Regions from separate parts of the Halomonas qaidamensis genome, predicted to be linked through region 2. Evidence: predicted binding sites of a transcription regulator. Region 2 holds the regulator's gene; each other region holds the start of a gene.
What was found. Region 2 encodes PhoB, which activates phosphate uptake and scavenging genes when phosphate is short. Its sites were predicted from a motif close to TGTCATANNNNTGTCANA; they were not measured.

Region 1: the regulator PhoB is predicted to act here: its motif matches at 1,991-2,008, upstream of K1Y77_RS11830 (DUF6482 family protein).
Region 3: the regulator PhoB is predicted to act here: its motif matches at 1,948-1,965, upstream of K1Y77_RS14675 (heavy metal response regulator transcription factor).

What each region holds. Positions count from the first base shown of each region.
Region 1 covers NZ_CP080627.1:2,612,026-2,615,304, forward strand. The annotation lists gene K1Y77_RS11820 (cryptochrome/photolyase family protein) at 1-1,218, shown strand, start outside; gene K1Y77_RS11825 (thiol-disulfide oxidoreductase DCC family protein) at 1,215-1,610, shown strand; gene K1Y77_RS11830 (DUF6482 family protein) at 1,637-1,939, opposite strand; gene K1Y77_RS11835 (hypothetical protein) at 2,115-2,408, opposite strand; gene dnaB (replicative DNA helicase) at 2,475-3,279, opposite strand, start outside.
Region 2 covers NZ_CP080627.1:3,694,939-3,698,217, forward strand. The annotation lists gene phoR (phosphate regulon sensor histidine kinase PhoR) at 1-1,274, opposite strand, end outside; gene phoB (phosphate regulon transcriptional regulator PhoB) at 1,277-1,966, opposite strand; gene ubiA (4-hydroxybenzoate octaprenyltransferase) at 2,090-2,980, opposite strand; gene K1Y77_RS16670 (chorismate--pyruvate lyase family protein) at 3,015-3,279, opposite strand, start outside.
Region 3 covers NZ_CP080627.1:3,259,434-3,262,712, reverse strand. The annotation lists gene K1Y77_RS14680 (heavy metal sensor histidine kinase) at 1-1,178, opposite strand, end outside; gene K1Y77_RS14675 (heavy metal response regulator transcription factor) at 1,178-1,849, opposite strand; gene K1Y77_RS14670 (GlcG/HbpS family heme-binding protein) at 1,985-2,476, shown strand; gene uraH (hydroxyisourate hydrolase) at 2,526-2,936, shown strand; gene K1Y77_RS14660 (hypothetical protein) at 3,031-3,207, shown strand.

The DNA.
Region 1 (3,279 bases), 1.1 Mb from region 2:
CCCTGGCAACTGATAGAAGATGAGCGTTTCTTTACCACACCCGACGACTTCGCTCACTGGGCTCACGGTCGTAAACAACTCCGTTTAGAGTATTTTTATCGTGAGCAGCGCAAGCGAACCGGCCTGTTAATGGAAGGCGATGCGCCTGCGGGTGGCCAGTGGAATTTCGACCACGACAACCGCGAACCGATTGATGCAACCCTCCGTTTTCCAGCGCTACCCCAACACACCCAAGATGCGCTCACCAAGGAAGCACTCAACGACGCCAAGCGCCATTTTAGCGACCATATGGGCTCCCTGGATAACTTCAACCTCCCCGTCACCCGCCGACAGGCGCTGGTGGATTTGAAGCACTTTCTCAACCACGGCCTGGCCGATTTTGGCCGCTATCAGGATGCAATTAGCGACGCCGCACCGTTTCTGTATCACTCCAGGCTATCGGCGGCGCTCAATATCGGTCTGTTAACCCCTCAAGAAGTGTGCGAAGCCGCTGAGCAGCAGTATTACGATGGCAAAGCCCCCCTTAACGCTGTTGAAGGGTTTATTCGTCAGATACTTGGCTGGCGAGAGTATGTTCGTGGGCTTTACTGGACACACATGCCGAATTATAAGCGTGAAAACCGGCTTGGTTTTGAACGCGATTTGCCTGCGTTTTACTGGGATGGAAATACTGATATGCGTTGCTTACAGCGCGCTATTCAAATGACCATCGACAACAGCTATGCCCACCATATTCAGCGCTTAATGGTAACCGGCAACTTTGCCCTACTTTGCGGCGTGAAGCCTGAAGCACTCTGCGATTGGTACCTGGCGGTTTATGCCGATGCCTGCGAATGGGTCGAGCTGCCCAATACGTTGGGCATGGTGCTGCATGCCGATGGTGGTCTAATGGGTTCCAAACCTTACTGCGCTTCCGGCAAGTATATCGACAAAATGTCTGACCACTGCCAGCACTGTCGCTACTCCCCAAAGCAGGTAACTGGCCCAAAAGCCTGCCCATTTAACAGCCTTTATTGGCATTTTCTGGAAACCAACGCTGAGCAGCTAAACCGTAACCCGCGCATGAAACTAATCTATGGCTCTCTCTCACGCATGAAAGACGAAAAGCGTGAGGCGATGCGTCAGCAGGCGGAACAGTTTCTAGCCTCACTACCGACCAGCCAAGGCTACGGCCAAGCGCACCATACCCAAGGTTATAACGCAAAGGACACTCAATGAGCCGTTTTTCGACACTCCAAGCCAACTCACCAGTCACCCTATACCACGATGGTCACTGCCCCTTTTGCCGCGTAGAAGTCGCATGGCTTGCAAAACATCGCCATAAAGAGCGCGTGACCTTAGTGGATATTCAGGATGAAAACTTCAACGCTGCCGATGTTGGACGCACCTTTAGTGACATGATGGGGCTGCTACATGTAAGAGACAGCAAGGGAAGTTGGTATATCGGGATGGATGCCAGCCGGGCCCTTTATGCGGTGTTGGGCTACCGGTGGCTAGTGTGGCTATCTTGCTTACCAGGCCTACGGGGGATAATGGATGCAAGCTATCGTTTTTTTGCCCGTCGCCGCGTTCGACTGGGGCAGTGGTGGGAAAAACGTGCCGCTAAATAAGTGAATAAAAGAAGATCAGGTTAAAATTAAAATACCAGCGGCATACGCGATGTCAGTGGCGAGCTGTAATGCGCATCACGACCAATCACTTCATCCTGGGGCACATGCTGAACTAAGTAAGCACGATGGATGCCAGCGCGCTTTAGCTCAAGGTAGACATCGTCTAGTGAGCGAAACAGCATTGGCTTGTTACGCTGAGTTAGCATGTGCCGCTCACCCTCAACATCTTCAAGTTCAACTTGGTAAAAACGGCTACCAGAATGAGTAATGACGCGTATTTCAAAGTTGTCGTGCCCTGCGACAAACCGTTTCAGTTCTTTCAGTTCCATGATGCTCTCCTATGATTGTTAATTATCATGGGGCACAGCATGACGTTACCCCATGACAATTTTATTACCTTTACACTAACTAGCTATGACGGCAACATCACAAGAGAGTTCCTGACCAAACCATCAACTATTCAGCCAAGAATTCATCAACTTTTTCATCAACATATTCATCGAATTATTGATATTCAGATGGGTCGATGGCCTTACCTAACGAGTTGCGATCAATCCAGTTGCCGCCTTTGGTTTCCTTATAACGAAAAACCACCTTATCGCCCACGGTGACTGGCAGCTCCGAATCCTCAGTCTGGTAGCTATATTTTTCCCCTTCGACCACTAGGAAGTAACGGTAGAGGTCAGGCATACCCAACCACTCTTTAAATGGCCCTTCACGCTCTAGCGACTGCAACTCCCCACGGCCTTCTAACTTTGGAAGACGCTTACGGTTGCCACGTCTAAAACCACCTGCCATTTGCTACTCCTGTCTATCTGTTTCGTCGGGGAGGAGCATTATACGTTCTCCCCCCTGACGCTCAAGTTAATCACCGAAAGCTTCACCATAGCTATCAGGCGCTAGATCTTCAAAGCGCGTGTACTTACCAATAAACGCCATATGCACCGTCCCAATCGGGCCGTTACGCTGCTTGCCGATAATCAGCTCAGCAATCCCCTGGTTATCAGGATTATCGGGGTTATACACTTCATCTCGGTAAACAAAAGCAATCACGTCGGCATCCTGCTCGATCGCACCCGACTCCCTTAAGTCCGACATCACAGGACGTTTATTGGGGCGTTGCTCTAACGAACGGTTAAGCTGTGAAAGGGCCACAACAGGACACTGAAACTCTTTTGCCAACCCCTTCAACGAACGGGATATTTCCGAAATCTCACCGGTTCGGTTTTCAGAAAAACCGGGGATCTGCATCAGCTGCAGATAGTCAATCATGATCAGTGCCATATTACCGTGTTCACGCACTACCCTGCGTAAACGCGAGCGCATTTCGTTGGGCGAAAGTGCTGCGGTGTCGTCTATAAACAGCTGCTTGTCTTTGAGCAAATTGACTGCTGAGGTAAGCCGCGGCCAGTCTTCATCTTCCAACTGGCCAGAGCGCACGCGAGTCTGATCAATCCGGCCTAGTGACGACAGCATCCGTAGCATCAGCGACTCAGCGGGCATCTCCATGGAAAACACCATCACCGGTTTGTCGCTAGAGATCACCGCATGTTCAACCAGGTTCATTGCAAAGGTGGTCTTACCCATAGACGGACGTCCGGCAATAATCACCAAATCCGAAGGCTGCAGGCCGGACGTCATTTCATCCAGGTCACGAAATCCCGAGGAA
Region 2 (3,279 bases):
GAGGAGGGAAAAACACAGCGAAAGAGGGCTCCTTCGCCAGGATGGGATTCAATGTGTAGCAGTGCATCATGTCTTAGTAGTACATGCTTCACAATCGCAAGGCCAAGGCCCGTGCCACCCGTCGCTGTACTACGCCCTTTATCAACACGGTAAAAGCGCTCTGTTAGGCGTGGAATATGAACCGGGTCTATCCCTTCACCGTCATCATCAACGTCAATGCAGGCGCCACCATTTGGTAGCGTTTTCCAGCGAAGCGTTATCTGACTTCCTGTTGGGGTATACCGCACAGCGTTAAAGGCAAGGTTAGAAACAGCACTATGCAGCTCTTGTTCGCTACCAATGAGCCGCGCATCACTCTCAAGCACAACATGAACACTGTGTTGTTGATTAGAAAGTGCAAGCGCATCGCGGCGGATACTATCGAGTAACGGTCCTACCGCTAGCGGTTGGTGATCCTCTCCCCCTTGATCAATTTCTAACCGCGAAAGTAGCAGCAAATCATTGACCAAATTTTGCATGCGTTTAGTCTGCTCTTCCATCTGGCCAATCCCGCGACCTAACCGCGGCGGCAACTGATCTTTCAGCTCGCCGTAGGTTTCTAAATACCCCGTTAACACTGTAAGCGGGGTACGTAGCTCATGGGAAACGTTCGCCACAAAGTCACGACGCATCTGCTCTAAACGATGGAGGCGAGTAATATCTCGCGCCATTACTAAGCGTTCATCATCGCCATAAAGGGTAATTTGATATTGAAGGATGCGCCGTTCATCGATGGGCGACGTCAAGGTTAGCGGCTCACCGTACTTACACGCGTTAAAATAGCTGATAAATCTTGGGTCACGAAGCAGGTTGGTAATGTGCTGGCCACGGTCATGAGCCGTTTGTAGGCCCAGCATTTCTGTCGCTGCGCTGTTCCACCACTCTAGGTCACCATGCCGGTCCAACATAACTACGCTATCACGCATTGCTTCAGATGATTCCTGAATACGTGCCAACGTCGCGCGTAAGCGGTTCTGGGTAATCCGTTGGCTTTTTTGATAGCGATACAAGCGATCAAATAGCTCACCCCATATCCCGTTCGCTGCGGGGGGTTCATCATGGGGATGAAGCGTTAACCATTTAAATAGCGCACGTAGTTGACGTAAATGGTAGCCAAGACAAACGGTAAGGCCCGCCGCTAGACCGATGCCTGGAACTGCCACCAGCCACCCTAGGAAAAGGCCTAGCATTGCCCACAAAACAAAGCGCCACAGTTCTCGGCTCCACAAACGCACGGTTACACCCGGGCAGAGAAGCGGTATCCAGTGCCACGCACCGTTTGAATAAGGTTTTGGTGGGCTTCCCCGAGGGCCTTGCGTAAACGACGAATGTGGACGTCTACGGTACGCTCTTCAACATACACGTTACCGCCCCACACTTGATCAAGTAACTGGCTACGTGTGTAAGCGCGTTCTTGGTGGGTCATAAAGAACTGCAGCAAACGATACTCTGTCGGCCCCATTTCCAATGCTTTGCCATAAGCGCTCACCCGATGGCTGACAGGATCTAAAAGCAAGCCATTGATTTCGATAGGATCTTCGACGCCACGAGGCGTAGTACGGCGTAACACTGCTTTTAAGCGCGCTACCAGCTCACGGGGCGAAAAAGGTTTGGTGATATAGTCATCAGCGCCAGCTTCAAGCCCCTGAATCTTATTATCCTCTTCGCCTTTGGCGGTTAGCATGATTATAGGCACTTCTGCTGTCGCTTCTTCACGCTTCAAACGCCTTGCCAGTTCAATACCACTGGTACCGGGCATCATCCAATCCAGCAAAAGTAGATCTGGCTGATGGTCAACCATCATGGCGTGGGCATCCTGGGCGTTATCCGCTTCAAGTACGCGATAGTCAGCCATTTCAAGCGCCACGGCGATCATTTCGCGGATAGGCGCTTCATCATCGACAATCAAAACGGTCTTGGCGGTCATTCCAGGGGCCTCACGGTGTTCAATGAAAACTGGTTCGAAAGAACAGTTCAACAAAACAGTTCAGTGACATGTCAATGACGATAACACCATGACTTGATGACAATTCTATGACAAAGACGATATTTAGCCAGTGATTGGCCACCAACTCAGTACTATTCCTGCAAAAATCAATAAGCCAGACCAGTGATTGTTTAGAAATGCTTGGAAACAGCGGTCACGCTCACGGCCAGCAATTAGCCGCTGTTGGTGGGCAAACGTAGCGGCCATCCCCGTTAACCCAAGCCAGAAAAACCCTCCCAAACCAACACGTATTCCCACCCATGCAAGTAGCAACAATGTCGCTGCTTGCAGCACACCAATGATAAAGCGGTCAGCACTACCAAACAGCACCGCGGTAGATTTAATGCCAATTTTAAGGTCATCGTCGCGGTCGACCATGGCGTATTGGGTATCGTAAGCCACTGTCCATAAAACGTTCGCACTAAACAACAGCCACGCTTCAAACGGAACGTACCCCAATACTGCACCGAATGCCATGGGGATCGCCCAAGAAAACGCCGCTCCTAAAAACACTTGTGGGAAGTGGGTATACCGCTTCATAAAGGGGTAAATAAACGCTAAAACAACACCGCCGATTGAAAGCAGCACCGTAAACCAGTTGGTCAGCAACACTAAAACGAAAGCGGCGGCAACCAGCGCGATAAACAGTAGCTGCGCTTCGGTTTCACTGATACGCCCAGTGGCTAATGGGCGATGCTTAGTGCGCTTTACATGGCCATCAAAGTGACGGTCAGCGTAATCATTGACCACGCAGCCCGCGGCACGCATCACATACACACCAGCAATAAAAATTAGCAGCACATTACGCTCAGGCACACCGTCAGCCGCTATCCAAAGCGCCCATAACGTTGGCCACATCAGTAGCCAGGTGCCAATCGGGCGATCTAAGCGCATTAAATGTAAAAAATCTGCCACTCGGGCCCATCCCGTTGGCCGCAACAGAGAACGATCCATGCTTACCTCTCAAAAAGAATACGCTGGCACTAGCCTAGCGCGAAGGCAGGTCAAGATCATCTGCCATGCTTGATAAAAAGTATTCCTGTACCAATAGCGACAGTCCGCTGTGCTGAAACACTGAGCGCCGCCCCCATACACTGTCTGCCAATAGCGCAGACTGTTCGACGACAAAACGTGGCTGATGGCGGGTAGCGTAAAGCGGTCCACGCACTAGATCGGGCTGTCGAAACAACCAACTGCCTAACGAGCGCTCGCCCAGCCCTTCCAAGCCTTTGCCTTGTAACTGGCTAAGTGGC
Region 3 (3,279 bases), 440 kb from region 2:
GGTGGTATCGCGGGGCCATGATTATGAATGCGTAACTCGATTTGGCCTTCAACGCTGGTGGTAGAGATGCTGATAGGGGTTCCTGAGCGCCCATAGCGCAGGGCATTAGCGATTAGATTGGCTAAGGCTGTGCGCAGTAGGTCACGGTTGGCAACCACGCTACCGTGGCTGTGGTTCACTAGCGAGCGATCATCGTCCTCTGCCATGCCCTCGAAGTAATCACATAGCTGAGTGACTAACTCACCGAGGTCGACCTGCTCACAGGGTAGGGTATGTGAAGGGCTTTCGGTACGTGCTAGGAACAGCAGGCTATCGATCATTCTTGATAAGCGCTCATACTCTTCGATATTCGATTCCAGCACCTGACGATACTCCGCATCACTTCTGTCCCGGCGCAGGGTATGTTGTGTCTGTCCTAGCAAGTTGGTTAAGGGGGTTCGCAGTTCGTGTGCCATATCTGCAGAGTGGCGTGAGAGCTGCGAAAACCCTTCTTCTAATCGATCGAGCATTCGATTCAGGCCTTGGCTGAGACGGCTGATTTCCTCGGTTTCGCCAGCCACACTTAGGCGATGATTCAGTTGGCGAATGTCAATGCGTGCCGCCTGTTCAGCTAAGCGTCGCAGCGGTTGAAGCCCCTGTCGGCTGACGCCCCAGCCAAGTAAAAATGCCAGTAAGGCGCCGACGATTAATGCAATCCATAGCTTGAACTGGTAGGCAGCGAGCATCTGATTACGCTCATTAAGTAACTTACCTGCGACCAGTGTTAATGGCTGGCCATTTTGTTCAAGGGTGTGCCATGCCAGTCTTGCTGGTATTGACCCGGACGTATCATTAAAGCGGACGGTCGTCGTCATCGGTAGATCCGGCACAGGCAGATTGCTTGGGTTAACCTCAATCAATACCTGTCCCTCGTTATCAATTACCCACAGTAAGCTGTCGTGATTGCCCAGCATGTTGGCATAGAGTTGAGGGCGTTGGTGAAGCATCGTAATACTTTCACCATCGTAGAGCAGCGCTTCCATGCGCTCTAGGCGGCCATGCAGCATTTGGTCATCACGCCAAGCAATTTCACGTGTCAGCGAGTGGTAGAGATAAGTGCCGATACTGCCCAGCAGTAGCACGCTGACCAGGGCAAAAAGTAGCGATAAGCGCGTTGCTAACGAGTTCAGCGTTGGCATTAAGAACGCTCCTCAAGCACATAACCCATGCCGCGCTCGGTGTGGATGAGTTTAGTGGGAAAGGGGTCGTCGAGTTTAGCGCGAAGTCGCCGGATAGCCACTTCGACGACGTTGGTATCGCTGTCAAAATTCATTTGCCACACCCGAGAAGCAATATAGGTGCGTGATAGCACTTCACCTTCTCGGTCGAGAAATAGCTCTAAAAGCGCAAATTCTTTGTTGGTGAGTGCAAGTCGTTCGCCTTGACGGGTAACGCGGCGGCGCAAAACATCCATCTCTAAATCGGCGACGCGAAAGTGCTCTCTTTCGCGAGGCGGGCTGCGGCGTAACAGTGTGCGCACGCGGGCTAGCAGTTCGACAAATGAGAAGGGCTTGACCAAGTAGTCGTCTGCACCTAATTCCAGCCCTTTAACGCGATACTCCACGGCATCGCGGGCGGTCAAAAATAGCACTGGTACTTGGCTGCGGCGGCGGATCAGTGGTAGCAACTGCCAGCCATCAAGGCCGGGCAGCATGACATCAAGAATGATCAGGTCGAATTCGTCCTCTTCAATGTAATGCTGCGCATCGTATCCATCGCGTGCTATCTCAACGGCATAACCTGATTCACCTAGCCCTCTGCTCAGGTAATCAGCGGTTTTTTGTTCGTCTTCTACTACCAGGATACGCATGCCGTGTCCCCGCGAAATCGACACAGAGTAGCCGGATCGGACGCTTTTTCACATTACAAATCTGTAATGCTGCCGTCAGGTGTTTGACGAGGTCGAGCTGTCAGGATGATGCCATCACTTGATAAGGAGACTTTCATGACATCACGACGTGCTCGCCTGCCCCTGCTTGGTGCTGTCTTGTTGGCCGGTAGCGTGCTTGCCGATACCGGGCCGCTACAGCAGCAGACGCTGTCGCTAGATCTGGCTAATCGCTTAGTGAATGCCACCTTGGAAGCGTGCCATGCCGATGGCCGTACAGCCGTGGTCGCTGCGGTAGACCGTGGTGGCAACCTGGTGGCTTTGCAACGCGATGACAACATCGGCCCCCACAACACGGTGGCCGCCCAACGCAAAGCATTTACGTCTTTGTCGACCGGCAGTACCAGCCGCGCGTTATCTGAGCATGCTCGCCAAGACCCTGAGTCGGCCAACCTAAACACGTTGGATGAATTGCTGCTATTGGGTGGCGGTGTGCCGCTCAGAGTCGAGGGTGAGCTGATTGGTGCCCTTGGCGTTGCCGGAGCAGGTGGTTCTGCCATTGACGAAGGCTGTGCCCTGACGGCTATCGACAGCGTAATACCCCAGTAAATCCCATAAAGATCGCTCTTTACCTATCACCCTAAAAGGATGTTTTTTTATGAAACTATTGTCTGCCCTGTTTGCCGGTATGGTTTTTAGCAGCGTTGCTGCCACTGCACTGGCGGCTGATAACCCGCTAAGCGTTCATGTCCTCAATATCCAGAACGGCCAGCCATCCCCCGGCGTTGATGTTGAGCTTGAACGACATACCGATGGGGGCTGGGAGTCACTGGCAACAGCAACTACCGACGATGCAGGTCGTGTGTCAGCCCTTTATCCCACTGATGAGGCATTCTTACCAGGTACTTACCGTGTGACGTTTGAAACCGGTGAATGGTTTGAAGCACACGGCACCGCTACTTTCTTCCCCAATGTACCAGTGCCTTTCGAGGTAGAAGATGCTGACCAGCATTACCACATTCCACTGCTGCTTAGCCCTTACGGCTACTCAACGTACCGCGGTAACTAATTAAGCATCGATGAACCCCCTGGTTTATTCGTGAGCACATCTTTTTAGATGTTCCATTTATTTGTTGCTTAAGTAAAACGAGAGAGAATGAATCATGAAAGTACTTAACATCGTCGCTGCCATCGCTCTTGCACTGGTCTCTGGTGTTGCGTTAGCAGAGCGGGGTTCTGGTGAAGATAATCAGATCGCCTATCCTGAATCGACGTCTCAACAGCAAAGCGGTGCTGATGGGCATAACGCATTTGTTGATCTGTCAGCCAGAAATCGTTAAGCGTTAGCGTAGCTTGAATAACTGTCTGTGTTAGTTCATTAGCATAGCGGCCTCTTTTATAGTGGCCGCTAT